4 regions of the Streptomyces sp. NPDC058877 genome follow, and region 2 is predicted to be linked to each of the others. Evidence: riboswitches for the same ligand, from Rfam matches in the RefSeq annotation. Region 2 holds a riboswitch; each other region holds the start of a gene.
The links. Region 2 has a riboswitch for cyclic di-AMP ahead of ACFW2Y_RS24975 (peptidoglycan DD-metalloendopeptidase family protein). Riboswitches for the same ligand answer to the same signal wherever they lie in the genome.
Positions count from the first base shown of each region.

Region 1: another riboswitch for cyclic di-AMP. It lies ahead of ACFW2Y_RS27800 (M23 family metallopeptidase); the one in region 2 lies ahead of ACFW2Y_RS24975 (peptidoglycan DD-metalloendopeptidase family protein).
Region 3: another riboswitch for cyclic di-AMP. It lies ahead of ACFW2Y_RS28235 (M23 family metallopeptidase); the one in region 2 lies ahead of ACFW2Y_RS24975 (peptidoglycan DD-metalloendopeptidase family protein).
Region 4: another riboswitch for cyclic di-AMP. It lies ahead of ACFW2Y_RS29610 (transglycosylase SLT domain-containing protein); the one in region 2 lies ahead of ACFW2Y_RS24975 (peptidoglycan DD-metalloendopeptidase family protein).

Region 1 is NZ_JBHYMF010000159.1:9,433-16,426, reverse strand. It holds gene ACFW2Y_RS27805 (aldo/keto reductase) at 1-911, opposite strand, end outside; gene ACFW2Y_RS27800 (M23 family metallopeptidase) at 955-2,073, opposite strand; cyclic di-AMP (ydaO/yuaA leader) riboswitch at 2,085-2,249, opposite strand; gene ACFW2Y_RS27795 (PP2C family protein-serine/threonine phosphatase) at 2,462-3,673, opposite strand; gene ACFW2Y_RS27790 (MFS transporter) at 3,782-5,017, opposite strand; gene ACFW2Y_RS27785 (PLP-dependent cysteine synthase family protein) at 5,014-6,063, opposite strand; gene ACFW2Y_RS27780 (hypothetical protein) at 6,131-6,511, opposite strand; gene ACFW2Y_RS27775 (MerR family transcriptional regulator) at 6,661-6,994, opposite strand, start outside.
Region 2 is NZ_JBHYMF010000125.1:2,060-9,053, reverse strand. It holds gene ACFW2Y_RS24980 (SGNH/GDSL hydrolase family protein) at 1-462, opposite strand, end outside; gene ACFW2Y_RS24975 (peptidoglycan DD-metalloendopeptidase family protein) at 614-1,573, opposite strand; cyclic di-AMP (ydaO/yuaA leader) riboswitch at 1,578-1,748, opposite strand; gene ACFW2Y_RS24970 (tyrosine-protein phosphatase) at 2,109-2,930, shown strand; gene ACFW2Y_RS24965 (DUF6126 family protein) at 2,946-3,101, opposite strand; gene ACFW2Y_RS24960 (helix-turn-helix domain-containing protein) at 3,142-3,771, opposite strand; gene ACFW2Y_RS24955 (aspartate aminotransferase family protein) at 3,847-5,232, opposite strand; gene hpnH (adenosyl-hopene transferase HpnH) at 5,243-6,265, opposite strand; gene ACFW2Y_RS24945 (1-hydroxy-2-methyl-2-butenyl 4-diphosphate reductase) at 6,273-6,944, opposite strand; gene shc (squalene--hopene cyclase) at 6,944-6,994, opposite strand, start outside.
Region 3 is NZ_JBHYMF010000165.1:552-7,545, forward strand. It holds gene ACFW2Y_RS28230 (GntR family transcriptional regulator) at 1-306, opposite strand, end outside; gene ACFW2Y_RS28235 (M23 family metallopeptidase) at 497-1,267, opposite strand; cyclic di-AMP (ydaO/yuaA leader) riboswitch at 1,280-1,445, opposite strand; gene ACFW2Y_RS28240 (M16 family metallopeptidase) at 1,658-3,055, opposite strand; gene ACFW2Y_RS28245 (M16 family metallopeptidase) at 3,052-4,398, opposite strand; gene ACFW2Y_RS28250 (DNA topoisomerase (ATP-hydrolyzing) subunit A) at 4,580-6,994, shown strand, end outside.
Region 4 is NZ_JBHYMF010000187.1:2,628-9,621, forward strand. It holds gene ACFW2Y_RS29600 (SpoIIE family protein phosphatase) at 1-1,165, opposite strand, end outside; gene ACFW2Y_RS29605 (phosphoribosyltransferase family protein) at 1,421-2,725, shown strand; gene ACFW2Y_RS29610 (transglycosylase SLT domain-containing protein) at 2,709-3,581, opposite strand; cyclic di-AMP (ydaO/yuaA leader) riboswitch at 3,586-3,771, opposite strand; gene ACFW2Y_RS29615 (hypothetical protein) at 4,142-4,744, shown strand; gene ACFW2Y_RS29620 (phosphocholine-specific phospholipase C) at 4,806-6,830, opposite strand; gene ACFW2Y_RS29625 (DeoR/GlpR family DNA-binding transcription regulator) at 6,988-6,994, opposite strand, start outside.

The sequences.
Region 1 (6,994 bases), on a different contig from region 2:
GCCTCGGTCAGGGTGAGGTCGGCGACGGCGACCAGGGCCGGGACCTGCTCCACCGTGCGGGCCGAGGCGATCGGGGCGGCGACGGTCGGCCGGGAGGCCAGCCAGGCCAGGGCGACGGTGGCGGGCTCCGCGCCGTGTGCTTCGGCGACCGTGTCGAGCGCGGTGAGCACGGCCCGTCCGCGCCCGGTCTCGGCGAGCGCCGCCGCGCGGTGGGCGCGGGCGCTCTCGACGGTCTTCCCGGGGCGGTACTTGCCCGTGAGGAAGCCGGACGCGAGGCCGTAGTAGGGGACGGCGGAGATGCCCGCCCCGGCGACGACGTCCAGCAGCGGTCCCTCGTAGGTGTCGCGCGAGACCAGGTTGTAGTGCGGCTGGAGGGCGACGTACCGGGCGAGGCCTTCGGCTTCGGCGAAGTCGAGGGAGGCGCTCAGCCGCTCCGGGGAGATGTTGGAGGCGGCGACGGCCCGCACCTTGCCCTCCCGCACCAGCCCGTCGAGGGCGGTGACGATCTCCTCGACGGGGACGGACTCGTCGTCGAAGTGGGTGTAGTAGAGGTCGATGTGGTCGGTGCCCAGGCGGCGCAGCGACTCCTCCGCGCCCGCCTTGATGGTGGCGGCGGAGAGGCCCTTGAAGTGGGGGTGGGCGCCGACCTTGGTGGCGACGACGACCTCGGAGCGGTTGCCCCGGGAGGCGAGCCAGCGGCCGATGACGGTCTCGGACTCGCCGCCCTCGTTGCCCTCGGCCCACGCGGAATAGACGTCGGCGGAGTCGATGAAATTGCCACCGGCTGCGGCGTAGGCGTCAAGGACGGCGAAGGACTGGTCCTCGTCGGCGGTCCAGCCGAAGACGTTGCCGCCCAGGGCGAGGGGGAAGACGTGCAGCTCGGAGGTGCCCAGCGGGCGGAGGGTGGTCATGAATGGACCAACGGGTCCCGCCGCCGGGCCTATTCCACCGGGGTCAGATGCTCAGGCCCTTGGAGCGGAGCCAGCCGGCCGGGTCGATGCCGTCGCCGCCGGGGGTGTGGACCTCCAGGTGGAGGTGGGGGCCGGTGACGTTGCCGGTGGCACCGACGCGGCCGATCGTCTCGCCGGTGCCCACGGTCTGGCCGACGCTGACCGTCATGGACGACAGGTGGCAGTACCAGATCTCGGTGCCGTCCTCCAGCTCCAGGACGATCCGGTAGCCGTAGGAGCCGGACCAGCCGGCCGACTTGACGGTCGCGCCGTGGACGGCCTTCAGCGGGGTGCCCGTGGGGGCGGCGAAGTCGAGGCCGGTGTGGTAGCCGGAGGACCACATGGAACCGGACTGCATGTAGGTGGAGGTGATCGTGTACGAGGAGAGGGGGAGCGAGTAGCTCGCGGCGAGCTGGGCCAGGCGCTCGGCCTCGGCCTCGGCCGCAGCCTTCGCCGCCGCCTCCGCCTCGGCCTTCGCCTTGGCTTCCGCCTCGGCCTTCGCCTTGGCCTCCGCCTCGGCCTTCGCGGCTGCCTCCGCCTTGGCCGCGGCCTCGACGGCCGCCTTCTCCGCCGCCGCCCTCTCCGCCTCGGCCTTCTCGGTGGCGTCTGCGGAGGCCTGCTGCTGCTCGGCCTGCTGGAGGATGCGGGCGCGCAGGGCCTCTCCCGCGTCGGCGGTGCCGGCGGAGACCTGCTCGGCCTGACCGCTCCGGTCCTCGGTCGCGGTGGCGTACGTGGTGCTGGTGAGCGGGTTCGGGTTGGCGGTGGCCGTGGTGACGGGCGCCTCCTCTTCGTCGCCGGAGAGGAACGCGCCGACGCCGGGGAGGTCCTGGGCGTCCGGAAGGTTCAGGTCGGGCAGGTCGGGGAGGGATATCGCCACCGGGGGCTTCTCCTGCGCGGTGGCGAGGCCGCCCGCGCCGACGGCAGCGATCACGCCGACGCCGAGGACGGTGGAGGAGCGGGCGAAGTTGGAGCGCTGCTTGACGACCCGGTGCCGGCCGCCGGAACGGTTCTCGGCCCGGAGGGAGCCCTCGGTGGGGTTCCACTCGGTGCCTTCGGCAGCGGGACCCGCACCGCCGCCAAAGGCGTCGAAGGGGGCCTCGGGTGCGGGGGTGTTGGACGCCACGGGGGCGCGCTCCTTTCCTTCCTCCTCGCCTACCGGGTTAGCTGACGGGTTCGGAGCAGGAAGGTCTCCTACGGGCTCGCTCGCGCGGGTGCGTGGTTCGCACGCGTGCGAAGGGGCCCGATTCACCCCAAGTGGTGGTTCCCCGGTTCCCTTTCAGGATTCGGCGCATGCGCACGGTGCCGCCTCTTGCGACGGCTGTGACGACCGCACTGCGTTATCGAACGTTAATAGACAGGGCCTCCCGATTCCAAGCCGTTCTCCTTGATCATTCATTGAATTGGCGCACTATGAGGCGATTTGACCCCCACTCAACAAGGTCCGGGGCGGGTGGGGCGAAACCTTCAGAATCTGACGTTGTGTCAATTGTTATCGCAGTGACACCCCTCGACTACCCCTGGTGACCGGAGCCGGCCGGCGGCACGACCGGCATCGTCCGGCGCCGCTCCGGCTGCCCGCTCGCCGGCCGGCTCACCGCGAGCAGCGCCATGTCGTCCGTCGCACCGCCACCCGTGTGGAGGCGCACGTCGTCCACGAGCGCATCGAGCAGTTCCTCCGGGCCCGGGAAGATCCGCCCGGCGAGCCGGGCCGCCGGATCGTAGAAGACGCCCTGCCCGTTCCGGGCCTCCGAGAGGCCGTCGGTGTAGAAGAGCAGCGTCGCACCCGGTGGGAACGGCCGGGCCTGCGCCCGGTCCGGCCACGCACCCAACTCCCCCATGCCGAGCGGTAGCGCGGCCTCGTCCGGCTCCAGGGCGGCCAGCCGCCCGTCCCCGTGCAGCACCAGCGGCGGCGGGTGCCCGCGGTTGACGACCCGGACGAAGCCGTCGAAGGTCCCGCTCCCGCCCGGATGCGGGACCTCGGCCAACACCGCGGTCGTGAACCCCTCGACCGCGTCGAGCTCGTCCCGGCGGGTGCCCTCCCGGGCCAGTGCCCGCTCCAGCCGCTGCGCCACCCCCTCCAGGGACCGCTCCTGCTCGGCCGCCTCCCGGAAGGCCCCCACGATGACGGCGACCGCCTCGACCGCGTCCATCCCCTTGCCCCGCACGTCCCCGACCACCAGCCGCACCCCGTGCGGGGTGTCCTGCACGGCGAACAGGTCCCCGCCGATGAACGCGTCGGCCTGCGCCGCCTCGTACCGCGCCGCGCACTGCAGCCCCCCGATCCGCTCGGCGGGCGTCGGCAGCACGGCCTTCTGCGCAGCCTCGGCGATCACCCGCGCCGAGGCGAGGCGCTCGCCGCTGCGGCGCACGACCCGGTTGATGAGCAGGGCGAGCACGGAGACGGTGACCACGGTCAGGGTCTCGGTGAGGGGCGGGATGTCGAAGGAGGTGCCGTTGTAGACGTGCAGTCCGATGGAGGCCAGGACCGCGGCGAGGCCGGTGAGCAGGCTGGTCAGCGTCGAGAAGAAGGGCGCGGCGACCAGCGGGGCGGCGGAGAAGAGCGGCGCCGCCGTGTACGCGGGCGGTGTCAGCAGGTCGAAGACGACACCGCCCACGATGATCAGCGGGGGCAGGGTGCGGAGGAACCGCCGGACCCTGCCGTACGCCGGACGGGCCTCGTCGCGCCGCCGCGTTCCGTCCGCCGCTCCTACGGGGTGCCCCACCTGTGCTCTCCTGCCCGGTCCGACCGGCCGCGGTCCGCACCGCGCCCTCCCAGGGTCGCCGCCGTCACGCGCGGCGGCGACTCCCGGGCGGCCGACCGGTGGACGGCGTCAGCCCGACGCCGGGGCGACGACCCCCTCGGCGAGCCGCCCGCCCCGGGCCAACAGGGCCATCGCCGTCGCACACACCAGGCCGACCCCGCACAGCGCGAGCCACGGCACCGCCGACCACCCGGTGACGTCCAACAGCGCACCCGTCCCCAGGTTCCCCAGGGTGATGCCGACCCCGCACACCGTGTTGTAGAGCCCGTAGTGGGTGGCGACCCAGCGGCCCCGGGCCAGGGCGACGACGGTGTCCATCTCGTACGGGTAGAGCACCGCGTTCGCGACGGCCAGGACCGCCGCGCACGACAGCAGCCCCACCACGCCCCGGCCCAGGGCGGCCGGGAGCAGGAAGGCGCTGCCCATCAGGCCGAGTCCGAGGACCAGGCACCGCTCCCGGCTGAGGCGGTGCCGGCACCAGGCCGTGATCCTCAGTTGTCCGGCGAGCGCGACGAGCGCCGAGACCACGAACAGCGCGGTCGTCGTCGCCGTACCGCCCGCGGCGAGCGGCAGCGCCAGGTAGACCTGGAAGGACAGCACGTACGAGCCGGTCATGGCCAGCGAGAAGAGCCAGAAGGTGCGGTGCGCGAGCACGGTGCGGAACTGCCCCCGCTCCCCCTCCCCACCGTCTCCGGCGCCGGAGGCGGTCCGCACGGGCAGGTGCCGGAGCTGGACCAGGGTCAGCCCGGCGAACAACACCGCCGCCACCACGCACGTCAGCCGGAACGACACCCCCGTCAGGGCCACCCCGACGAGCGGCCCGAGCAGGATGCCCGCCTGGTAGTAGGCGTTGAACAGCGCGAAGGCCTCCACCCGTCGCTCCTCCCCCGCCTCCGCCGCGAGACAGGCACGCACCGCCGGGTTGAACAGCGCGCCCGCCAGTCCCGTGGCAAGCGAGGCGGCGATCAGCCACGGCAGCGACTGCGCGAGGGCGAGCGCCCCGAAGCCGACCGTCCGCAGCGCGCAGCCGGCCACGATGAGCGGTTTGAAGCCGAGCCGGTCGGCGAGCGCCCCGCCGACGAGGAACATGCCCTGCTGGGAGAGGTTCCGGGCGCCGAGGACGAGACCGACGGCCCAGGCGGCCATCCCGAGCCCGTCCGCCAGGTGCGCGGCCAGGTACGGCATGAGCATGTAGAAGCCCAGATTGATGGTCAGCTGGTTGAGGAAGAGCAGCCGGACGGCCGGGTCGAAGCTGCGGGTCTGCCTCCAGATGCCGCCCTTGGCGGGCGCGGTCGCCGTGGTCACCGGGCCCTCCCCAGGTCCCGGCGGGTCCAGCCGCTGACGGTTTCACCGGAGACGTACCCGGCCGGCGCCTCCCTCACGGGCCCGTCGAGGAGGCCGTGCGCCGCGCAGAACTCGTCGTTGAAGACGGTGTCGAAGTACCGCTGCGGCCCGTCCGGGAAGACCGCCGCGATCCGGGTCCCGCGCGGCCTGGTGCGGGCCAGCCATCCGGCGACCAGTGCGACCGCCCCCACGCTCCAGCCTCCCGTCGCGAACTGGCGGGAGGCCAGGCGGCGGGCCGCCCGCACCGCCTCCGCCGGGCCCACCCAGTGGACCTCGTCGAAGGCCCCGTGGTCCACATTGGCCGGGTGGATGGAGGAGCCGAGGCCGCGCATCAGCCGCTCCCCGGCCGGCAACCCGAAGACGGTGGAGTTCACGGAGTCCACGCCGACCAGTTCCAGGGCCGGACTGCTGGTGGCGCGCAGGGCCCGGGCGATCCCGGCCGAATGCCCCCCGGTGCCGACCGCGCAGACCAGGACGTCGATCCGGTCCAGTTGCGCGGCCAGCTCGGCGGCGAGCCCCGCGTACGCATCGGGGTTGTCGGGGTTCCCGTACTGGTCGGGCCACCAAGCGCCGTCGAGGCCCTGCAACAGCTCGGCGACCCGGTCCATCCGGGCCTGCTGCCAACCGCCCCGCGGGCTCGGCTCGCGCACCAGGTGGACCCGGGCGCCGTGGGCGACGAGCATCCGCTCGACGATCGGTTCGAGACCGGGGTCGGTGATGACGTGCACGGGGTGGCCGTGGAGCACGCCCGCGAGGGCCAGACCGAGGCCGAGGGTCCCGGAGGAGGACTCGACGATCGGGGCGCCCGGCCGCAACTCCCCTCGACGACGGGCCTGCTCGACCATGTAGAGGGCGGCGCGGTCCTTGATGCCGCCGAAGTTGAAGCCTTCGAGCTTGGCCCAGTAGCCGTCGTCCGTCCACAGGACGGGGGTGTTGCCGACGGTCTGGACGTGGGTCGGGGCCTGCGGGGCGGCGGGCAGCGGGGAGCCGGTCCGTGGTGCGCTCATGGCGGGGTACGTCCTTGCTGGTGGGTACGCGGAAGGGAACCTGGTCACGCGGGGGGCGGGACCCGGTTCAGTTCCGGTCCACTCCGAGGGCGATCAGCAGACGGCCCGGCTCGGGCCCGGGTCCCGCCCTGCCCCGGACGCAGCGCGCGCGGGGGTCGGTGCGGAGGTCCGCCGCGTACGACCGGGTCGTGGCCCCGCCGGCGTCCGGCGCGGCGAGCTGGGAGGCCGCACCCTGCGCGGGCAGGGGCGCGTCGAAGGACCACGGGTCACCGGAGCGCTCACAGCCGTGCGGGGGCACGGGGGCGAAGACGGTGGCCGGGGCGGAGGTCGGCAGCGCGTGCCCGTGGGGGCCGTGGCAGACGCCCACGAGGAGTGCGAGGAGCGCAAGCAGGACGAGCACGGCGGGCGCCCGCCGGCTCAGCTCCCTCACACACCCTTCACTACTCATGGTGCGCGTGAGACTACGGTGGGGCATCGCACGCCCACAAAGAGGCGAGCGCGGTTTTGGCCACCGTTTACTTCGGGCAGCGGATCACCGGGGCCCCGCGGTCTGCGGGCGGCCGGTCCCCACGGGTTCCGCACGCCGTGGGCGGCGGATCAGCCCACGTACCGCTCCGCATGGACGGTCATCGCGTCCCGGACCAGGAGCGCGGTGCCCTCCCCGTGCTTGTCGTAGTGGGCGGTGAAGCGCGGGTCGTCGACGTACATCTGGCCGAGTCCGATCAGGTACTCCTTGCTCGGCGTCGCGGTCTTCGACAGCCATGCGACCTGGCGCCGCACGATGGCCTGCACCTCCTCGCCGTCGGCGGCGAGACCGGACCGCGCCGCCCGCCCGAAGTCGCGGGCGATCTCGGCCTGCTCCGCCACGAACGCCTTCTTCTGCCCGGCGTCGAGCGAGCGCCACCAGCGGTCGCCCTCCGCGTACGCCTCG
Region 2 (6,994 bases):
CCGGACGTGTCCGTTGTAGGTGGCGATCTTCCCCCGGAGGTGCTTGAGGAGCGTGACCTCGCGGGTGTCGAAACCGGTCGTCACCATGACGGTTCCGACGGCGGAGGTCAGCTCGACGACGGCGCGTTCGAAGCGCTCGGCCACGTCGTCCGGATCCGTCCCGGGGCGGATGATGTCATTGCCGCCGGCGCAGAAGGTCACCAGGTCGGGGGCGAGTTCCTTCGCCCGGGGGACCTGTTCCGCCACGATCTGGTCGAGGAGGCGTCCGCGTACGGCCAGGTTGGCGTAGCGGAAGGCGTCGTGCTCCGGCAGCTGGTCGGCGAGCAGGACCGCGAAGCGGTCAGCCCAGCCGACGTAGGCCCCGTCGGGGCCGGGGTCTCCGACGCCCTCGGTGAAGCTGTCACCGATCGCCGCGTACGACCCGAATGCGTGGTTGTCTCTTGATCTCGAATCGTCTGCCACGGGACCACATCCTTCCCCTTCGGGTGTGACCTACGCGACCGTAAGGAGGGGTTGACGGCGGGTGACATACGCCACCGATAAAGATTCCACCAAGCCGGAATACGCCGGAGGCCCGGCACGCACGTGCCGGGCCTCCAGGAGTTACGGGGCGTCAGATGTTCACGCCGTGCTGGCGCAGGGTCGCCAGCGGGTCGATGTCGGAGCCGTACCCCGGCCCGGTGCGCATTTCGAAGTGCAGATGCGGGCCGGTGACGTTGCCGGTCGCGCCGGAGAGGCCGATCTGCTGGCCGCCGCTGACGGTCTGGCCGGCGGAGACGGAGATCGAGGAGAGGTGGGCGTACTGCGAGAAGGTGCCGTCGGCGTGCTGGATGACGACCTGGTTGCCGTACGCTCCCCCGTTGCCCGCGGAGTAGACGGTGCCGGGGCCGACCGCCACGACGGTGGTTCCGGTGGAGGCCATGAAGTCGACACCGGTGTGGTAGCCGGAGGACCACATGGAGCCCGAGGCGCGGTACGGGGTGGAGACGCCGCCGTTGACGGGGGCGAACCAGCCGGAGGAGGAGGTCGTGCCGGCCGACGAGGACGACGCGGCGGAAGAAGAGGAGGGCGCGGAGGTCGCGGCGGCCGGGGCCGAGGCGCGCTCGCTGCTGCGGGAAGCCCGGGGGGCGTCGCCGTTCTTTCCGGAGCTCCGCTTGCTGCTGGCGGAGTCCTTCGGAGCGGGGGCCTTCGGAGCGGGGGCCTTCGCCGTGCTCTTCGCACCGAGGGTGAGCTTCATTCCGGGCAGGATCAGCGAGGGGTTCTCACCGACGACCTGGCGGTTGTCCTCGTAGAGCTTCTGCCAGCCGCCCGCCAGGTGGTGCTCGGCGGCGATCTTCGACAGGTAGTCGCCCCGGACCACGGAGTAGGTCTTCGGCACGGCCTTCGCGGCGACCGGGGCGGCCTCCACGGCAGCGGCCTTCGCCGGGACGGCGACGGGCAGGGCCGGCGCGGCGTGGGCGCTGGCGGCTCCGAGGAGCGGGAGGGCGACGACGGCGCCTCCGGTGCCGGCGGCCAGGAACCCGCGGGTGATCGGGTTGACCTTGGGACGGCGGTGCTTACCCTTCGCGGGCATGGCGAATTCCTCTCCGTCGCCTACGAGGTGAGCTGTCGGGTTCGGACTGGAGATGTCCGGCCGCGTTCTCACGCGACTTCACCCCGAGCCGTCCTTGTCGAGGGATCGGCGTACTACCTGGGTCCCCCGCTCCTGCCTCGTACGGGTGAGTGCGGATTCCGGGCGGTGGCAGGATTCGGCGGTCCGTCCGGAGTGAGCGCGACGCTAGACGAGTGGGGCCGGAGCGAACAAGCCGCACTTTTCAGGAACTCCGCAATCCTTTGCCTTTGGGGCGAAATTCCGGTCACCCTCCGTGGATGACGGTCTGTCGATCTCCTTTTCCCCAAGGGAATTCGAAGAAGACGATCAGGCACGTTCCGTCACGGTTATGACGCTGCTCACGCATCGAACCCCATCTCCCCCTCAATCAGGGCGCGTTGCCCCTATCCCCCAAATACGGACAGATCGCCCATTACCCCCCGAGGGGGGTGCGCACACGGCACTCGGCCGAGATGATTGCCCCAAGAACAGACCGCCAGAACAGGAGCACCCGCCCGTGACGCAGCAGCTGCCGCAGACCCCTCCCACCGAAGCCACCGAGCCCGAACTGACGGAGGTCCGCAACTTCCGGGACGTGGGCGGCCTGCCGACGACGGACGGGCGCGCCGTTCACCCCGGACGACTCTTCCGCAGCGGCCACCTCGCCCACGCGACGGAGCGCGACGCCGCCTTCCTCGCCTCCCTGGGCCTCCACACCGTCTTCGACTTCCGCAACGAGGCCGACCGGAAGGTCGAGGGCGCGGACGTCGAGCTGCCCGGCGTGCGGAACGTGAACATCCCCCTCAATGACCCGGCCGACGGCAAGGAGTTCTGGAAGCTGGTCAGGGACGGAGAGGTCGCCCGGCTGCGGGAGGTCCTCGGCGACGGCAAGGCAGCCGCCCGAATGTCCGATTCCTACCGGAAGATGGTGGTCGAGCGCACCGCGGAGCACAGTCGGATCCTGCACTCCATGGCGGAGGAGAGCGTCCCGGCCCTCATGCACTGCGCGGCCGGCAAGGACCGGGCGGGACTCGCCGTCGCGATCACCCTGCTGGCCGTCGACGTGGAGCGGGACGCGATCGAGGCCGACTACGTGAAGTCGAACGACCCGCACCGCCGCTACAAGATACGGCGCAGCTCCACCGCCCCGGACGGGATGTCCCCCGAGGTGATGGAGCTGCTGAGCCCGCTCTTCGACGCGCGGGTGGAGTACCTGCGGGCCGCCCTGGAAACGATCGGGGCGACCTGGGGCTCGGTGGACGCCTACCTCACGGAAGGACTGAAGCTGGCTCCGGAGACCCGCGAACGCCTGCGGGAGCGGCTGCTCACCGGCGCATGAGCCCGGCGAGCGGAACTACTGGTTCTGCCCGCCCATCAGGAAGAGCAGGTAGAGGAAGCCGGCGAAGAGGTGGCCGGCGATCAAATAGGCGAAGAGGCGGAGCACGAGCCCCTTGGGGAACCTGCCCTCGCCGCGCTCTTCACCGGTGACCGGTGCGGATTTGTCGGACATGTCAACCCTTCCTTCGAGGATCTCAACGAGTCGCCCGTGATCAGCCCCGGTGCGGGGTCCCGCCCCCGAGGCACAGCTCGGCGGCGGGGCTCTGCATCAGGGTGTGGACGAAGAGCAGCTCGGCCCCGCCGGGGGTGGCGGCGCCGATCCGGTGCGGGGTCAGCGAGTCGAAGTGCGCGCTGTCCCCGGGGTCGAGGACGTGGACGACCTCGCCGAGCGCGAGCCGCACCCGCCCCTCCAGGACGTGGATCCACTCCTCGCCCGGATGGACCCGCACGATGTCGGCCCGGGTGGCGTACGGCACGTGGACCCGCAGGCACTGCAGGGCCCGGCCGGCCCCACCCGCCTGGCGGTAGACCCAGCCGTCGGCCTCGACCGGCTCGGAACGGCCCGCCCGCACCACCGGATCGCGCTCGGGGGGAGCCTCGCCGAGGAGCTCGGAGACCGTCGTACCGTAGATGCGGGCGAGGGCGAGCAACATCGGGAGCGAGGGCTGCCGGTTCCCGGTCTCCAACCGTGAGAGGTGGGCCGGCGAGAGGCCGGCCCGTTGGGCGGCGGCCTCCAGGGTGAACCCCCGGCGGCGGCGCAGGGCCCGCAGCTGCGGAGCGACGTCCGGCAGGACGTCCGGGGTGACGGGGACCGGGGGTGGCGCCCCGGGGGCGTGGTCCATGCGTCCATTCCGCCAGGACCGTTCCTCTGAGGCAAATTTATTGCCTCAGAGGCAAAGTGCACCGGCCGTGCGGCTTCAGCGCTGCGCGACCGCCTGCTTGACCAGTGTCTTCCCGAAGTCCCAGAGCAGCCCCCCACCGCCGTGGGCATCGTCCATGACCGCGGTGAAGGCGCTGACGAACCGGTCGACGTCCGCCTCGTCGATGATCAACGGCGGGATCAGTTTGATCACCTCCAGATGGTCCCCGGAGACCTGGGTGAGGATGTGGTGCCGTTGGAGGAGCGGGACGACGACCATCTGGGCGAAGAGGCCCTTGCGGGCCGCCTGGAGCATCGTCCAGCGGCTGCGCAGCCCCAGCGAGGACGGCCGGCCGAACTCGATCCCGATCATCAGACCGCGTCCGCGGACCTCGTGCAGGAGCTCGTACCGGGGCACGAGCTCCTGCAGGCGCCCGGCGAGCAGCCCACCGGTCCGACGGACGTGGGCGACGACGTCCTGGTCCTCCATGACCGAGAGCACGGCGAGCCCGGCCGCCATGGCCTGGGCATTGGCTCCGAAGCTCGCCGAGTGGACCAGGACCCGGTCCATCGACGAGTAGACCTTCTTGAAGATCCAGTCCTTGCCGAGGGTGGCCCCGACCGGCACGTAGCCGCCGGAGAGCGCCTTGGCCACGCAGACCAGATCGGGTTCGACGCCCTCTTCGTGCTGGTAGGCGTAGAAGTCGCCGGTGCGACCCAGGCCCGTCTGCACCTCGTCGGCGATGAGCAGCGCACCGTGCCGGTGGAGCAGTTCCTGGGCCGCCCGCAAGAAGCCCGGCGGCGCCTCGTGGACCCCCTTGCCCTGGATGGGTTCGACGACGAAGGCGGCGACGTCGCCCGCGCGCAGTTCACGCTCCAGGGCGTCGAGGTCACCGAGGGCGATCGCGGTGTCCGGCAGGAGCGGGCCGAAGCCGTCCCGGAAGCTCCGCTCGCCGTTGACGGAGAGGGAGCCGGTGGTGAGTCCGTGGAAGGCGTGCGAGCAGTAGAGGACCCTGGGGCGGCCGGTGGCGCACCGGGCGAACTTGAGGGCGGTCTCCACGGCCTCCGTGCCGCTGTTCCCGAAGAAGACCCGGTCGAGGTGTGGGCTGTGGGCGAGCAGGCGCTCGGCGAGCAGCCCGGGCAGCGGTGGGCAGTCGAAGCGGGTGAGGTCGGCCAGCTGGGCGTCCAGGACGTCGTGGAGGGCCTTGCGGACGACGGGGTGGTGCCGCCCCAGGCCCATCACGCCGAAGCCGGCGAGCATGTCGAGGTGGTCGACGCCGTCGGCGTCCCAGAAGTGGGCCCCCTCGGCGCGCTCGTAGACCTTGTCGAAGCCGATGGTGTGCAGCATGCGCGGCAGCTGGTGGTTCAGGTGCTTGGCGTGCAGTTCGTACCGCTCGCCGCCGCGCTCGGCGAGCAGCGCCCGCAGGTCGAACTCACCGCTCATGCCGGCCGCCTCACGCCTCGTTCCCGGAAACGGTCTCGCGGACCGCGCGCAGGGACTCCTTGAGGGAGCCCATGGTCGCGAGGACGGCGGTGGGCTCGTAGCCACAGTGCGCCATGCAATTGGCGCAGCGCGGGTCCCTGCCGCGGCCGTACTTGTCCCAATCGGTCTCCTCGACCAGTTCGCGGTACGTGGGGACGTATCCGTCGCTCATCAGGTAGCAGGGGCGCTGCCAACCGAAGAGCGAGTAGTTGGGAATGGCCCAGGCCGTGCAGGGGAAGTCCGCCTTCCCTTCCAGGAAGTCCAGGAAGAGCGGTGAGTGGTTCAGCCGCCAGCGCCGCCGGTTCCCACCGGCGAAGGCCTTCTTGAAGAGTTCGCGGGTCTGCTCGACGCCGAGGAAGTGCTCCTGGTCGGGGGCCTTCTCGTAGGCATAGGCGGGCGAGATCATCATCTCGTCGACCTGGAGGTCGTCATTGAGGAAGTTGAGCACCTCGATGACGGTCTGCGGGGTGTCGGTGTTGAAGAAGGTCGAATTGGTGGTGACCCGGAAGCCCCGTCGTTTGGCTTCCTTGATGGCGGCCACCGCCTCGTCGAAGACCCCCTCCTTGGCGACGGACTCGTCGTGCCGCTCGCGCAGTCCGTCGATGTGCACGGCGAAGGCGAAGTACGGGGAGGGGGTGAACTTCTCCAGCTTCTTGCGCAGCAGCATCGCGTTGGTGCAGAGGAAGACGTACTTCCTGCGGGCCACCAGTTGGCGGACGATCTCGTCGATCTGCGGGTGCATCAGGGGCTCCCCGCCCGCGATGGACACCATGGGGGCGCCGGACTCCAGGACCGCGCCGACCGCCTGGGCGACCGGCATGCGCTGCTTGAGGACGCCGGCCGGATGTTGGATCTTGCCGCAGCCCTCGCACTTGAGGTTGCAGGCGTAGAGCGGCTCCAGCTCGACGATCAGCGGGAACTTGTCCCGCTTGCGGAGCTTCTGTTCGAAGAGGTAGGTCCCGACCCGGATGGACTGACGGAGCGGCATGGCCATAACTCGCTCACCTCCTGGGGAGCAGCAAAGAACGGTGCCATTCGAAGAATGCGGGAAGGACGGCACGAAGAACGCGGAAGGCTGATATTCCCCCGCGCACCGTGCCGATCCGGACCAGTTCATGTTCCGGAGCGTCCACGACCACCCGGACGGCCGCAACCGGGCGGGCGTCCGGCCCCTCGCCGAACGCTCCTGCGGTTCGAGCGGTGCAGAGGGTGGCGGCGGACTCCATGTCGACGGCGATCGCCCCGTCGGCCCTCAGCGCGGCCCGCTCCGGGCCGCGCACCACGTGGTCGGAGCCGATCAGCGGCCCGGTGTGCACGGACCGCCCGGGCACTGCCCTGACCAGTGCCTTCACCAGCACGTCGGTCCCGGTGCAGAGGGTGGTGCCCTCAGGGCCGCGGGTCTCGTCGGCGACGATCAGGTCCCCCGGGTGCATGCCCGGGGCGAGGCCCGCACAGAACCCGGAGGCGATCACGGCGGCGTCCCGACGGGACTCCTCGCCGAGTGCCCGGGAGACGGCACGACGGGCACGGTCCGGTCCCATGCCGGTGCGCAGCACGGTCACCGGGCCCGGCGCGTCGCCCCGGTCCCCGCGGCGCAGGGCGAACTGCTCGATGCCGAGCGCGCAGGCGATCAGCAACGGTGGGGCGGCGCCCGGGCCGGGCTCGTGCCCCATCAGCCCTCCTTGCGCGGCGAGGGGTCCCCGTACGCATAGCGTCCGAGCGC
Region 3 (6,994 bases), on a different contig from region 2:
CTTCAGATGCGCCTGGGTGCGCCGCTGCGCCGCCCGCGCGGCCCCCAGCGGTTCGAGCAGCGCCCGCATGTCGAGGAGGTCGGCCGCCTCCTGTTCGGTGGGCTCGGCCACATGGGCGCCCGCATGCCGGCGGGTGACAACGAAGCCCTCGGACTCCAGGGTGCGCAGCGCCTCACGGACCGGAACGCGGGAGACCCCGTACCGACGGGCGAGCTGTTCCTCGGTCAACCGGCTCCCCCGCTCGAACAGACCGGAGACGATGTCGTCCCGGATCGCCGTGCATACCGAGTGCGCGGGAATGCGCATGTCCGACCTCCGCCTTGGTCCGCGCGAGACAACGTGATCGACGCCCGTCCTGCGTCCGATCTGCGACTCTATTGCAGCACGCCAGAATTTCCGATGCCCCAGCGGAATCCATGGATATCTTTTGGTCAGCAAAAAACCCCGGCTCAGTACGAGCCGGGGCTTTTGCGACGTGGTGCGCGACGGATCCGGATCAGACCGCGACGCCGCGGGCACGGAGGTACGAGATCGGGTTGACGTCCGAGCCGTACTCGGGGCTCGTGCGCGCCTCGAAGTGGAGGTGGGGACCGGTCGAGTTGCCGGTCGAACCCGAGACGCCTATCTGCTGGCCCGGCTCGACGGTCTGGCCGACGTACACGCCGATGGAGGCGAGGTGCCCGTACTGGGTGTAGGTGCCGTCGTTCATCCGGATGACGATGTTGTTGCCGTAAGCGCCGCCCCAGCCGGCCTCGACGACGGTGCCGGAGCCGACGGAGACGACCCGGGTGCCGTAGGCGGCGTGGAAGTCGACGCCGGAGTGGCTGCCGGAGGACCAGAGCGAGCCGCCGGTCTTGTAACCGGTGGAGACGTACGAGCCGGCAACGGGAAGCTGGAAGGAGGCCAGGCGGCGGCGCTCGGCCTCGCGGGCGGCACGCTCGCGCTCCAGGCGGATCTCCTTGGCCCGGGCCTCGGCCTTGCGCTTGGCCTCGGCCTCGGCCTTCGCCTTGGCGATGGCCTCGACGGCCTCCTGCTCCTGGGCGGCGGCCTGGGCGTTGATCCGGTCCACGAGGGAATCCTCGGTGATCACCTGGGTGAGGCCGGTGTCCTCGGGGGAACGGTCGTCCGTGTCGGCGGCGAGCGCCGGGGAGGCCAGGGTGCCGATGACGCCGGTGGTGGCGAGCGTCGCCGCACCGGCGATGCCCACGCTGCGGCGAGCCATCCGGCTCGAACCACGATGCTTCCCGGTGGCACGGGTGAACGCCATGAAGTGGCTGGTCCTTTCCTTCCTTCTCGCCTACCGGGTTAGCTGACGGGTTCGGAGCAGGAAGGTCTCCTACGAACCCCTCCGTCCGGGACGAAGGCGCTCGATTCACCCCAGGGACTCGATGTGGGTCCCCGGCTCCCCAGGCTCGCGCCTGACGGGGACTCGGCGATGACTGTTCGATGCCGCGGTTGCGGCACGTGCAACTGACGAACAGCCGGACCGACGCTATGCGGATCGTCTGTCAATCACCAAACAGACACGCTTATTTGTAAGACATGCCACAGGGCAGAAGGCCACCCTTACCAGCAATACGGACAAACGGGAGGTCCCTGACGAACCATGCCGTCAGGGACCTCCGTTGCCGGGCTCTGCCGTGGTCGGCGGAACGGATCAGCCGGTCACCACGGTCACTTCACCGATGCCGAGCGCCCGCACCGGCTCCGCGATCTGAGCGGCGTCACCGACCAGCACGGTGACCAGTCGGTCCACCGGGAAGGCACTGACCACGGCTGCCGTCGCCTCGACCGTGCCGGTCTCGACCAGGCGCGCGTACAACTCGGCCTGAAAGTCGTCCGGGAGGTGCTGCTCCACCTGATCGGCGAGCGTCCCGGCGACCGAAGCGGCCGTCTCGTACTTGAGGGGTGCCACACCCACGAGGTTCTGCACGGCCGTCTCGCGCTCGGCGTCCGTGAGTCCCTCCGCGGCCAGGGTCCGCAGCACCTTCCAGAGGTCCTCAAGCGCCGGACCCGTGTTGGGGGTGTCGACGGAACCGCTGATGGCCAGCATCGCCGCTCCGTTCCCCCCGGCGTCGGAGCGGAGCACCTGCCCGAAGGCCCGCACCCCGTACGTGTAGCCCTTCTCCTCGCGCAGGACACGGTCCAGGCGCGAGGTCAGGGTGCCGCCCAGGCAGTAGGTGCCGAGGATCTGGGCCGGCCAGACGCGGTCGTGCCGGTCCGGACCGATCCGGCCGATCAGCAACTGGGTCTGCACCGCACCGGGGCGGTCCACGATGACGACCCGCCCGGTGTCGTCGGCGGTGACCGGCGGCATCGGCAGCGGCTCGGCCGGCTCACCGACCCAGGCGCCCAAGGACTCGGCGAGGACCTTGTCGAGGTCGACGCCGGTCAAGTCACCGACGACCACGGCCGTGGCCGTGGCGGGCCGTGCGTACGCCTCGTAGAAGGCGCGTACCGCAGCGGCGTCGATCGCGGCGACCGTCTCCTCGGTGCCCTGGCGCGGCCGGGACATCCGGGAACCGTCCGGAAACAGCTCCTTGTAGAGCTGTTTGGCGGCGCGACGGGACGGGTTGGCCGACTCGTGCGGGATCTCGTCGAGGCGGTTGCGCACCAGGCGTTCGACCTCGGTCTCCAGGAACGCCGGCGCGACGAGGGCCTCGGACAGCAGGCCGAGCGCCTTGGGCAGGCGGGAGACCGGCACCTCCAGGGAGACTCGCACGCCCGGGTGGTCGGCGTGCGCGTCGAGCGTGGCGCCGCAGCGCTCCAACTCGGCCGCGAACTCCTCCGCACTGTGCCGGTCGGTGCCCTCGGACAGGGCGCGGGCCATGATCGTGGCAACGCCGTCGAGACCGGCGGGCTCGGCGTCCAGCGGCGCCGGCAGGAAGAGCTCCACCGCCACCACCTGCTGACCGGGCCGGTGGCAGGTGAGCACGGTCAGACCGTTGTCCAGCTTCGCACGGTCCGGAGCCGGGAAGGCCCACGGCTTCGCGGTGCCCGGCTGGGGCTGCGGGTGGAAGTCCATGTTCGTCAAAGACACGGCAGCGTCGGTCACTGGTCCGCTCCCTCTTCCTCGTCGCTGTCGCTCTGCTCGGTCGCCAGGGGCTCGTAGACGAGCACCGCACGGTTGTCGGGGCGCAGCTTGGCCGCCGCGACCGCCCGGACCTCGTCCGCGGTGACGTCCAGGACCCGGTCGACGGCGGTCAGGGCGAGCTGCGGGTCGCCGAAGAGCACCGCGAACCGGCACAGTTCGTCCGCGCGGCCCGCCACCGTGCCGAGCCGGTCCAGCCACTCCCGCTCCAGCTGGGCCTGCGCACGCTCCATCTCCTCCGACGTGGGACCCTCCGCCGCGAACCGGGCGAGCTCCTCGTCGACGGCCGCCTCGATCTGCGGCACCTCGACGCCGCCGGAGGTCTTCACGTCGAGCCAGCCGAGCGAAGGCGCCCCGGCGAGCCGCAGCAGGCCGAAGCCCGCGGCCACCGCGGTACGGTCACGGCGCACCAGGCGGTTGTGCAGGCGGGAGGACTCGCCGCCGCCCAGGACCGTCAGGGCGAGGTCGGCGGCGTCACACTCGCGCGTGCCGTCGTGCGGCAGCCGATAGGCGGCCATCAGCGCACGGGCGGGAACCTCTTCCTCGACGACCTCGCGCAACTGCTCGCCGATGACCTCGGGCAGTTCGCCGGGGCGCGGCTCGGGCTTGCCGTCGTGGGCGGGGATGGAGCCGAAGTACTTCTCGACCCAGGCGAGGGTCTGCGCCGGGTCGATGTCGCCGACGACGGACAGGACCGCGTTGTTGGGGGCGTAGTAGGTGCGGAAGAAGTTCCGCGCGTCCTCCAGGGTGGCCGCGTCCAGGTCGGCCATGGAGCCGATCGGCGTGTGGTGGTAGGGGTGGCCCTCCGGGTAGGCGAGGGCGGTCAGCTTCTCGAAGGCGGTGCCGTACGGCACGTTGTCGTAGCGCTGGCGGCGCTCGTTCTTGACGACGTCCCGCTGGTTCTCCATGGACTCGTCGTCCAGGGCGGCGAGCAGCGAACCCATGCGGTCGGCCTCCAGCCAGAGCGCGAGCTCCAGCTGGTGCGCGGGCATGGTTTCGAAGTAGTTGGTGCGCTCGAAGCTGGTCGTGCCGTTGAGCGATCCCCCGGCGCCCTGGACCAGCTCGAAGTGGCCGTTCCCCTGGACCTGCTGGGAGCCCTGGAACATCAGGTGCTCGAAGAGGTGGGCGAGGCCGGTGCGTCCCTTGACCTCGTGACGCGAGCCGACGTCGTACCAGAGGCAGACCGCGGCGACCGGGGTCAGGTGGTCCTCGGAGAGCACCACGCGCAGGCCGTTCGCCAACCGGTGCTCGGTCGCTGTCAGGCCGCCGGAGCCGGCCTCGGCCGTGGCCGTGTGACCCATGGGCATGTACGTCCCTTCGATCGCGATGTGAAAAAGTCCTGCCACTGTATGCAAGCGCGCCGACACCTGGCGAAGTTCCCGCTCCGTCATGATGTCCCTCTTCCGGGTCGCGGTCGGCGTTGTCGGTGACACGGTCCACAATGGTCCGCGTCAGATCAACCTTGTTGGTGAAGGAGCCGCAGCCGCGATGGCCCGCCGCAGCACGAAGACACCGCCGCCGGACGACGCGTACGAGGAGAAGATCCTCGACATCGACGTCGTCGACGAGATGCAGGGCTCCTTCCTCGAGTACGCGTACTCGGTGATCTACTCGCGTGCCCTCCCGGACGCCCGCGACGGCATGAAGCCCGTCCAACGCCGCATCGTCTTCCAGATGAACGAAATGGGCCTGCGCCCCGAGCGCGGCTTCGTCAAGTGCGCCCGCGTCGTCGGCGAGGTGATGGGCAAGCTGCACCCGCACGGCGACGCGTCGATCTATGACGCGATGGTCCGCATGGCGCAGCCCTTCTCCATGCGTCTGCCCCTGGTCGACGGCCACGGCAACTTCGGTTCCCTGGGCAATGACGACCCACCGGCCGCCATGCGGTACACCGAGTCCCGGATGGCCCCCGCCGCGCTCCTCATGACCGAGTCCATCGACGAGGACACGGTCGACTTCGCGCCGAACTACGACGGCCAGGAGCAGGAACCCGTCGCGCTCCCCGCGGCCTACCCGAACCTGCTGGTCAACGGTGCTTCCGGCATCGCGGTCGGCATGGCGACGAACATGCCCCCGCACAACCTCGGCGAGGTCGTCGCGGCTGCCCGCCACCTGATCCGCTACCCCAACGCCGACCTCGAAGCACTGATGCGCTTCGTGCCCGGCCCCGACCTGCCCACCGGCGGTCGGATCGTCGGCCTCTCCGGCATCAAGGACGCCTACGCATCGGGGCGTGGCTCCTTCAAGATCCGCGCCACCACGACCGTGGAAACGGTGACGGCCCGCCGCAAGGGCATCGTCGTGACCGAGCTGCCGTTCACGGTCGGCCCGGAGAAGGTCGTCTCCAAGATCAAGGACCTGGTCGGTTCCAAGAAGCTCCAGGGCATCGCGGACGTCAAGGACCTCACCGACCGCAGCCACGGCCTGCGTCTGGTCATCGAGATCAAGAACGGTTTCGTGCCGGAAGCGGTGCTGGAGCAGCTCTACAAGCTGACGCCGATGGAAGAGTCCTTCGGCATCAACAACGTGGCCCTGGTCGACGGCCAGCCGCTCACCCTCGGCCTCAAGGAGCTCCTCGAGGTCTACCTGGACCACCGCTTCGAGGTGGTCAGGCGCCGGTCCGAGTTCCGCCGCACCAAGAAGCAGGACCGGCTCCACCTGGTCGAGGGCCTCCTGGTCGCGCTGCTCGACATCGACGAGGTCATCCGCCTCATCCGGGAGAGCGAGAACTCGGCCCAGGCCAAGGAGCGCCTGATGGAGCGCTTCTCCCTCAGCGCGATCCAGACGCAGTACATCCTGGACACCCCGCTGCGCCGGCTCACCAAGTTCGACCGCCTGGAGCTGGAGGGCGAGCGCGACCGCCTCAACGGCGAGATCGACGAGCTGACCGGAATCCTCAACTCCGACGCGGAGCTCCGCAAGTTGGTCTCGGCGGAGCTGGCAGCAGTCTCCAAGAAGTTCGCCACGGACCGGAGGACGGTCCTGCTGGAGTCGGCGGGCGCACCCGTCGCGGCCGTGTCCCTGCAGGTCGCGGACGACCCCTGCCAGGTGCTGCTCTCCTCGACCGGCCTGCTCGCCCGCACGGCAACGGCCGAGCTGCCGCCGGTCGACCCTGACGCGGCGCGGGCCAAGCACGACGTGATCGTGTCGGCGGTGGCAGCCACTCAGCGCGGCGAGGTCGGCGCGGTGACCTCGGCCGGACGGCTGCTGCGGGTCGCGGTGATCGACCTGCCCCAGCTGCCGGACACCGCGAGCGCCCCGAACCTCGCGGGCGGCGCACCGCTGTCGGAGTTCCTCTCCCTGGAGACGGACGAGACGGTCGTCTGTCTCACCACGCTGGACGAATCCTCGCCGGGCCTCGCCCTCGGCACGCTCCAGGGCGTGGTGAAGCGCGTGGTGCCGGACTATCCGTCGAACAAGGAGGAGCTGGAGGTCATCACCCTCAAGGAGGGCGACCGGATCGTCGGCGCCGTCGAACTGCGGACGGGCGAGGAAGACCTGGTCTTCATCACCTCCGATGCCCAACTGCTGCGCTACCAGGCCTCCCAGGTGCGGCCCCAGGGACGTCCGGCAGGCGGCATGGCCGGCATCAAGCTCGCCGCGGACGCCGAGGTGATCTCGTTCACGGCCGTCGACCCGGCAGCGGACGCCGTCGTCTTCACCATCGCGGGCTCCACGGGCGCCCTGGACGCCTCGGCGGGCACCTCGGCGAAGCTGACCCCCTTCGACCAGTACCCGCGCAAGGGACGCGCGACCGGCGGCGTCCGTTGCCAGCGCTTCCTGAAGGGCGAGGACGTCCTGATCCTGGCGTGGGCGGGGGCCACCCCGGCGCGCGCGGCCCAGAAGACCGGCGCCCCGGTGGCACTGCCGGACGTCGATCCCCGCCGCGACGGCTCGGGCACC
Region 4 (6,994 bases), on a different contig from region 2:
GGGCCATGAAGCGCACCGGTTCCGTGGAGAGCAGGGCGGCGCGCAGTTGCTCCTCGTGGAAGGGGTGGGCGAGCCAGGGCAGTGCCTCCCACAGCGGCCGTCCCGCCAGGGCCCTGCGCGGCCGGCCGAGCAGGCTTTCCGTCCGTTCGTTGACGTAGGTGATGCGACCGAGGCGATCGGCCGCCAGGATCGCCCGCGGCAGGCGGTCCGTGGCGTCCGAGCCGATCAGCCCCGTACCGAGGTCCACGAGCGTGCCTTCGAGCCGCCTGCCACCGGGCGGGCCGGTCCCCGACGGGTTTCGCCGGGCCCGCGCGGACACCTCGAGCAGGTGGAGGCCGCCGTCCGGGCCCTTCAGCCGGATCCGCCGCACCGATGGCCGCCCCTCGGCCTCCGTGGCCTGCCGGGCAGCCGCCCACAGGGCGTACCCGTCCTCGGGATGGAGCAGTGACGTCAGCGCCTCGATGGAGCAGGGCGACGAGACCTCCGTTCCGAGGACGGCGAGGAGCCCGTCGTCCAGGGTGACCGTGCCGGTGGCCAGGTCCCAGGCGAAGGAACCGAAGCGGACCGGCGGGCCCGAAGCGATCGGTAGCTGCACGCACACCGGATCACCCGGCCACTCGACCTCGGTGCCCTGCCGGACGAGGTCGGCCAGGGTCTCGCCCAGACGGAGCGCGTCCTGGGTCATTCGCCTTCGGTCCCGTGCGTTCACCGGCATCCCGGGACTCGGCGCCCGCAGCGCCATGAGCACGCCGAAGCGCTCCCGGCCCGCGACCACGGGCGAGTACAGCGAGGCGAAGGGGAACGGCAGGCTCGCCACCAGTTGGGGAAAGCGCTGCATGGCCTCCTCGACGTCGGCGAGGTGGACGGACTGCCCCGAGCGGTGCACCTCAGAGACGGGAAACGGCCGGTTCGCGTGCATCCGCCACCACGGGCGGAACAATTGCCCGGGAAGCCCCACCAGGACGGCGAGCCGCAGCAGCCCCGGAGTGCCGGAGCGCAGGTACACCCCGCCCGCATAGCCGCCCACCTGCTCCACCGCTTCGACGGCGGCTTCCGCAAGTGCCCAGGTCAGCGCAGCCGGAGCCGGCCCGTCGTCGGCTCCGTTCTCGGACGGATGTCCGATGCCGCCCGCCGGGCCGTGGCCGGACACGCCGTGCGAGGTCACACAGACAGCATGCGCCAGGGACGAAGCCGCCCGCATCCGGGACCGGTGCGTTCACCGTCGTGAGCAGGGTGTTCCGCGGAGCTTGGGCCGGCTCCGTCCTCCTCTGCCGGGCCGGTGACTCCCCGGGCCGAGCGGCCGGGCCCGTCTTAGGCCTGCCGGTCACCGCGCCCCGTCTACCCTGGGAGGGGTGGGCAAGGGACGGACGACCGTGTTCTTCCCCGGGTCCGAGCCGCGCAGGCGGAAGGGCGGCCGATCATGTTCTTCAGCGACCGCAGTGACGCGGGGCGGCAGCTTGCCGCCCGGCTCGACCACCTCAAGGACCGGGACGTCGTGGTCCTCGGGCTCCCGCGGGGCGGCGTGCCCGTGGCTGCCGAGGTGGCGGACGCCCTCGATGCGCCGCTCGACATCTGCCTCGTACGCAAGCTCGGGGTCCCCCAGCAACCGGAGCTCGCGATGGGGGCGCTCGGGGAGGGGGGCGTCCGGGTGCTCAACGAGAGGGTGCTCCGCGAGGCCGGGGTGAGCGAACGCGAGCTCGCCGCCGTGGAAGCACGGGAGCACGTGGAGCTCGACCACCGGGCCCTCCGCTACCGGGGCGACCGGCCTTCCGTGCCGCTCGACGGACGGACGGTGGTGGTGGTCGACGACGGCCTGGCGACCGGGGCCACGGCCCTGGCGGCCTGCCGGGTGGTCCGCGCCCGTGGCGCTGCCCGGATCGTCCTCGCGGTCCCGGTGGCTCCGCGCGGCTGGACGACCCGGCTCGGCGGGGAGGTCGACGAGACCGTCAGCGTGCACACGCCGGACCGGTTCTTCGCGATCGGGCAGTTCTACCGGGACTTCTCACAGACCGCGGACGCCGAGGTCGTCGCCTGCCTGGACCGGAACAGGGCCGCGCGCGACCCGGTCGTGCAGGACACGGACGTGTGGATCCCGGTCACCGGCCGCACGCTCGCCGGACGGCTCGCGGTGCCCGAGGGAGCAGGTGGCATCGTCCTGTTCGCCCACGGCAGCGGAAGCAGTCGGCACAGCCCCCGGAACCGGGCGGTTGCCGCCGGGCTCAACCGGGCGGGGCTAGGGACGCTGCTCTTCGACCTGCTGACCGAGGCGGAGGCCACGGACCGGGCAAGGGTCTTCGACACCCCACTGCTCGCCGGGCGGCTTGCCGGGGCCACCGAATGGCTGGCCGCGCGGCCCGAGGGGGCCGGACTTCCCCTGGGGTACTTCGGGGCGAGCACCGGCGCGGCGGCTGCGCTGTGGGCGGCCGGCGACCCCGAGTCCCGGGTGAGCGCCGTCGTCTCGCGCGGCGGCCGGCCGGACCTCGCGGGTGAGCGCCTGGGGCGGGTGCGCGCCCCCACGCTCCTGGTGGTGGGGGGCGCGGACGCGCTGGTCCTCGACCTCAACAGGAGGGCCCAGTCACTGCTGCGCTGTGAGAACCGGCTCACCGTGGTGGGGGGTGCCGGCCACCTCTTCGAGGAGCCGGGGGCCCTGGAGGAGGTGGCGGAGCTCGCCACCTCCTGGTTCGACGACCACTTCCGGCGGCAGCGGGTCAGTACGCCCCGTTGACGTTGTCGATGGAGCCGTACCGGTCGGCCGCGTAGTTGCAGGCGGCGGTGATGTTGGCGACCGGGTCGAACAGGTCCATGGACGTACCGGGCACGTGGTAGGCGAGGAAGGTCGGCTCGATGACCTGCAGCAGCCCCTTCGAGGGGGTGCCAGCGGCGGCATTGGAGTCCCAGAGGTTGATGGCCCTGGGGTTTCCCGAGGACTCGCGCATGACGTTGCGGAGGATGCCGTCGTAGGTGCCGGGGATGCCCTGCTGGGCCATGATCGCCAGCGACTCCCTGATCCAGCCGTCGAGGTTGTCGGCGTAGTTGGTGGCGGCAACCGGAGCGGCCTTGACCGCAGCGGGGGCGGCCTGCGCTGCGGACGCGCCGGTGCCGGTGGTCACCACGGGGGCGGCCGGGCGGCGTTCGGAGCGGCTCGCGCGCTCGGTCGTCGTGGACTTCTTCGGCTTGCCCTGTGTGGCAACGGGCTTTGCGGAATTCTTATGAATCGTCAGCTTCAGACCGGGGTGAATGAGTGACGGGTTGTCACCCACGGCTCCCTTGTTGGCCCGGTAAAGGCTCTTCCAGCCGCCCTGGATTCCCTTCTTGTGGGCGATCAGGGAAAGCGAGTCACCGCTCACGACGGTGTAGGTGCGCGCGGCTGCCGGGGCGGTGACCGCCTTGGCGACGGCCGGGGCCGCGGGGCTGCTGAAGGGCCGGGCGGCCGTTTCCGGGGCCGCGGACGCCGGAGCGGCGTTGGCGGCGGCCGGCACGACCAGCGGCAAGGTCAATGCGGCGCCGCCCGTGCCCACCAGGGCCAGGCCACGGGAGACGGGACTACGACGGGGGCGGCGGTGCTTGCCGTGAGCAGGCATGACGGATTCCTCTCCGGTGCCTGCGAGGTGAGCTGTCGGGTTCGGACGGGAGGTGTCCGGCCGCGCGCACGCGGCTACACCCCGAGCCGTTCCGGATCACCGGACCGGCGTATTCGTGGGTCCCCCGCTCCTGCCGTCGGGTGAAAAGGGAGGTGTGTCGAGCGGCGGCAGGATTAGGCGATCCGCTCGAATGGAGGCGACCGTAGGCCAGTAATGCAACGGATAACAAGGGGAGCGGTTCTCGGGTATCGAAAAATGGATCAAGTAATTCCGCGAATTCAAGATCGATGATCTCTCCGGAATCTCGAACTTCCTTGCGCGGCAAGGGGAGGGGGGATCCTTCCGTCGAATGGATGGGGTGGGGAGTGAATCCCGTCACTCGATGCTTTATGTCTGATATGAGAAGTAATTCCATTCATGAGTAAATGTGCAGAAATTAGGTGTGATGTCACCGACTCGCCGGAGGTCGCCGCGGCGCGCCCTCTCCTTGCGAGGGTCAAAACTCGCAAAATGGACATTCAGCATTAAAGATGGGGGCAGTCGACCTAGGAGTCACCTCGATGTCCCCTTCCCCTCCGCTGCTCACCCCCGATGACCTTGACCGCGAGGCCGCCGCGCTCTTCGAGGACGCGGCCTGGCAGCAGATCGTCACCGGCGCGACCCCCGCCGGAAAGTCGGCCCCGTCGGAAGCGCACTGGCGGCAACTGCTCAGCGTGCCGGTGGAACGGTTGGTGGCCGATGCCCTCGCGGCCCTGCCGCAGGAGGTTCCTGCCGGGCGTCGCATCCCCGGCCGGATCGGCGCCGTGCTGCCCGACCGGCTCCACGCCTGGCGCCGCATCGGCCAGGTGGAGCTGCGTCCCTCGGTCCACCTGGGCTATGCCCGTCTGGTGCTGACGGAGTGGGGCTGGCAGAACGCTCCGTACAGACTGCGCAACGTCCGAGGTGCCCGGTGTGTCTGCGGGGCCCTCCTCGCCGCCCACCGCCTCGGCTACGGCGGCGCGGACACCATGAACGAGGCCGCCGCCTGGATCATGACGGAGCTTCGGGCCCGTGGGTGGCTGGATCTGATCGGTCCGTGGAACAGGGCCCCCGGCCGCACCGCCGCCGACGCACTGGCCCTTCTCGACGCCACGATCCGCCGCGCCGCGCACGCCGGCCGGTGACCCGCCCCGCCCGTCGCCGGGCGGCGGCAAGGAGGTCGCCGCCCGGTCGTGCGTCGGGGAATCAGCCGCTGGTGCTGGGCGCCCCGGTCTCGATGTGGCCGGTGTAGCGGCGCGACCACGTCCCGTCGACGTCGGCGACGATCGTGAAGTCGTACCAGCCGTCGTTGTACGCGACCGCGTTGAAGAAGTCCTCGCGACTGGAGTTCGCCGGCACCGTGTACGTCCACGGGCCGTCCGAGCGGTAGGCGTTCGAGCGGATCGTGAAGGTGACCGGTCCGGCCGAGGTGTTGGTCATCTTGAACCACAGGGCCGTCTTCCCCGTGCCCGCTTCGGGCGCGAACCGGGCCGCCACCTCGATGGCGCGGCCCGCCTTGGAGGCGTCCCCGATGAACCGGCGCAGGAAGCGGTTGGGGCCCATCATGGAGATGTCGTACTTACCGGAACCCCACCCCAGGCCTATGTTGAAGTAGTCGGACGCGGTGTCGCCGGGGTCCACGGTGTACTGCCAGGCGGCGGTGTCCCGGTACTGGTGCGGATGGATCGAGAAGTGCGCCGACCGCTTGGCCTCCGAGCCCTGGTTCGTCATCGAGAACCAGGCCAGGATCTTCCCCGCGGCGCCGAACTCGAAGCGGTCGAGGTTGCCGTTCGCCTGGTACGGCAGGGCGCGTGCCGGGCGCGTGCCGGGCTCCTGGGAGGGCAGGGCGTTGTTCTGGGGGGCCGGGTTCGGTAGCGGGGCGCAGGCGGCCTGGCCGATGACCTTTGCCGTGGAAGGAAGGGCGGAGGGCACTCCGTACACCGGGTTGGCGAAGTCGAAGACCCCGGTGAGGTCGCCCGTCACCTTCCTCCGCCAGGTGCTGATGTGGGGGCAGAGGGCCGGGGTGCCGAGGGCCGTCGTCCAGGTCTCCATGAAGCGCAGTACGGAGGTGTGGTCGAAGACCTCGGAGCTCACCCAGCCGCCCCTGGTCCACGGGGACATGACAAGCATGGGGACGCGGAAGCCCAGCCCGATCGGTACGCCGTCGATGTACTCGCCCGGTGTGCCCGGAGGGGCGATCGGCGGCGGCACGTGGTCGAAGAAGCCGTCGTTCTCGTCGTAGTTGAGGAACAGCACCGTGGAGTCGAACACGTCGGGGTTCGCGGCCAGTGCGCGGTAGACGAGGTCGACGAAGTGGGCGCCGTCTCCGGGCGGAGCGTAGGGGTGCTCGGAGAAGGCCTCGCTCGCGACCACCCACGACACCTGCGGAAGGGTGCCCGCGAGGGCGTCAGCGCGGATCGCCGCGGCGATGTCGTCCGGCGTCGAGCCGGTCACCTTCGGGACGGAGCCCATGCCCCGGTCGTACAGGGGGTCTCCGGGGCGCGCATTGGTGAACTTCTTGAAGTAGGCGAGGCCGTTGTCGCCGTAGTTGTCCTGGGCGTTCTGGTAGACCTTCCAACTCACTCCGGCGCGTTGGAGCGCCTCGGCGTACGTCTCCCAGGTCAGGCCCGACTCCTCGCCCCCGTCCTTGCTGGAAGCGTCGATCTTCCCGCTCCACAGGAAGGTCCGGTTGGGGCCGGTGGAACTCAGCGCAGAGCAGAAGTACGCGTCGCATATCGTGTAGTGGTCGGCGAGCGCGTGGTGGAAGGGGATGTCCCCGCGGTCGAGGTGGCCCAGCGTCCGGGTGTTGCCCACGCCCGTGACCCAGTTGTCGAGGCGGCCCTTGTTCCATGCCGCGTGCTGTGAGGTCCAACTGTGGGGCAGGTCGCCGTTGCACTGTGCGAGGGTCTCGCCGTCGACGCCGCCGGCGGGCGGGGTGTCGCTGAGCTTCCAGGGGTACTGGCGGCTGCCCCAGTTGGGCTGGTTGAACATGCCCCAGCCGCCCGGCAGGTTGCCCGCGGCGCGATCGCCGAACCCCCGTACGCCCTTCAGGGTGCCGAAGTAGTGGTCGAAGCTGCGGTTCTCCTGCATGAGGATCACCACGTGCCGGACGTCGGTGAGGGTGCCGGTCGCGCTGCTCGCGGCTGCGGACGCCCGGACCGGTGGTAGGGCGGCTCCCGCCATGAGTCCGGCACCGATGCCGACGAACCCCCTGCGACTGATGGGAATCATGCTCCGCCTCTCGTGTCGCGGTGTGCCCCAGTGGCACGTCGCAGACATGATGGGGGAGGAGGGCTTAAAGGTATACATCCATGCGGTAATTACTGCGTGAACACGCAAAGTCTTTGTTTGGCCAGGGATGGAATTGGTCTACGAGGAAACCAATGAGTCAGACG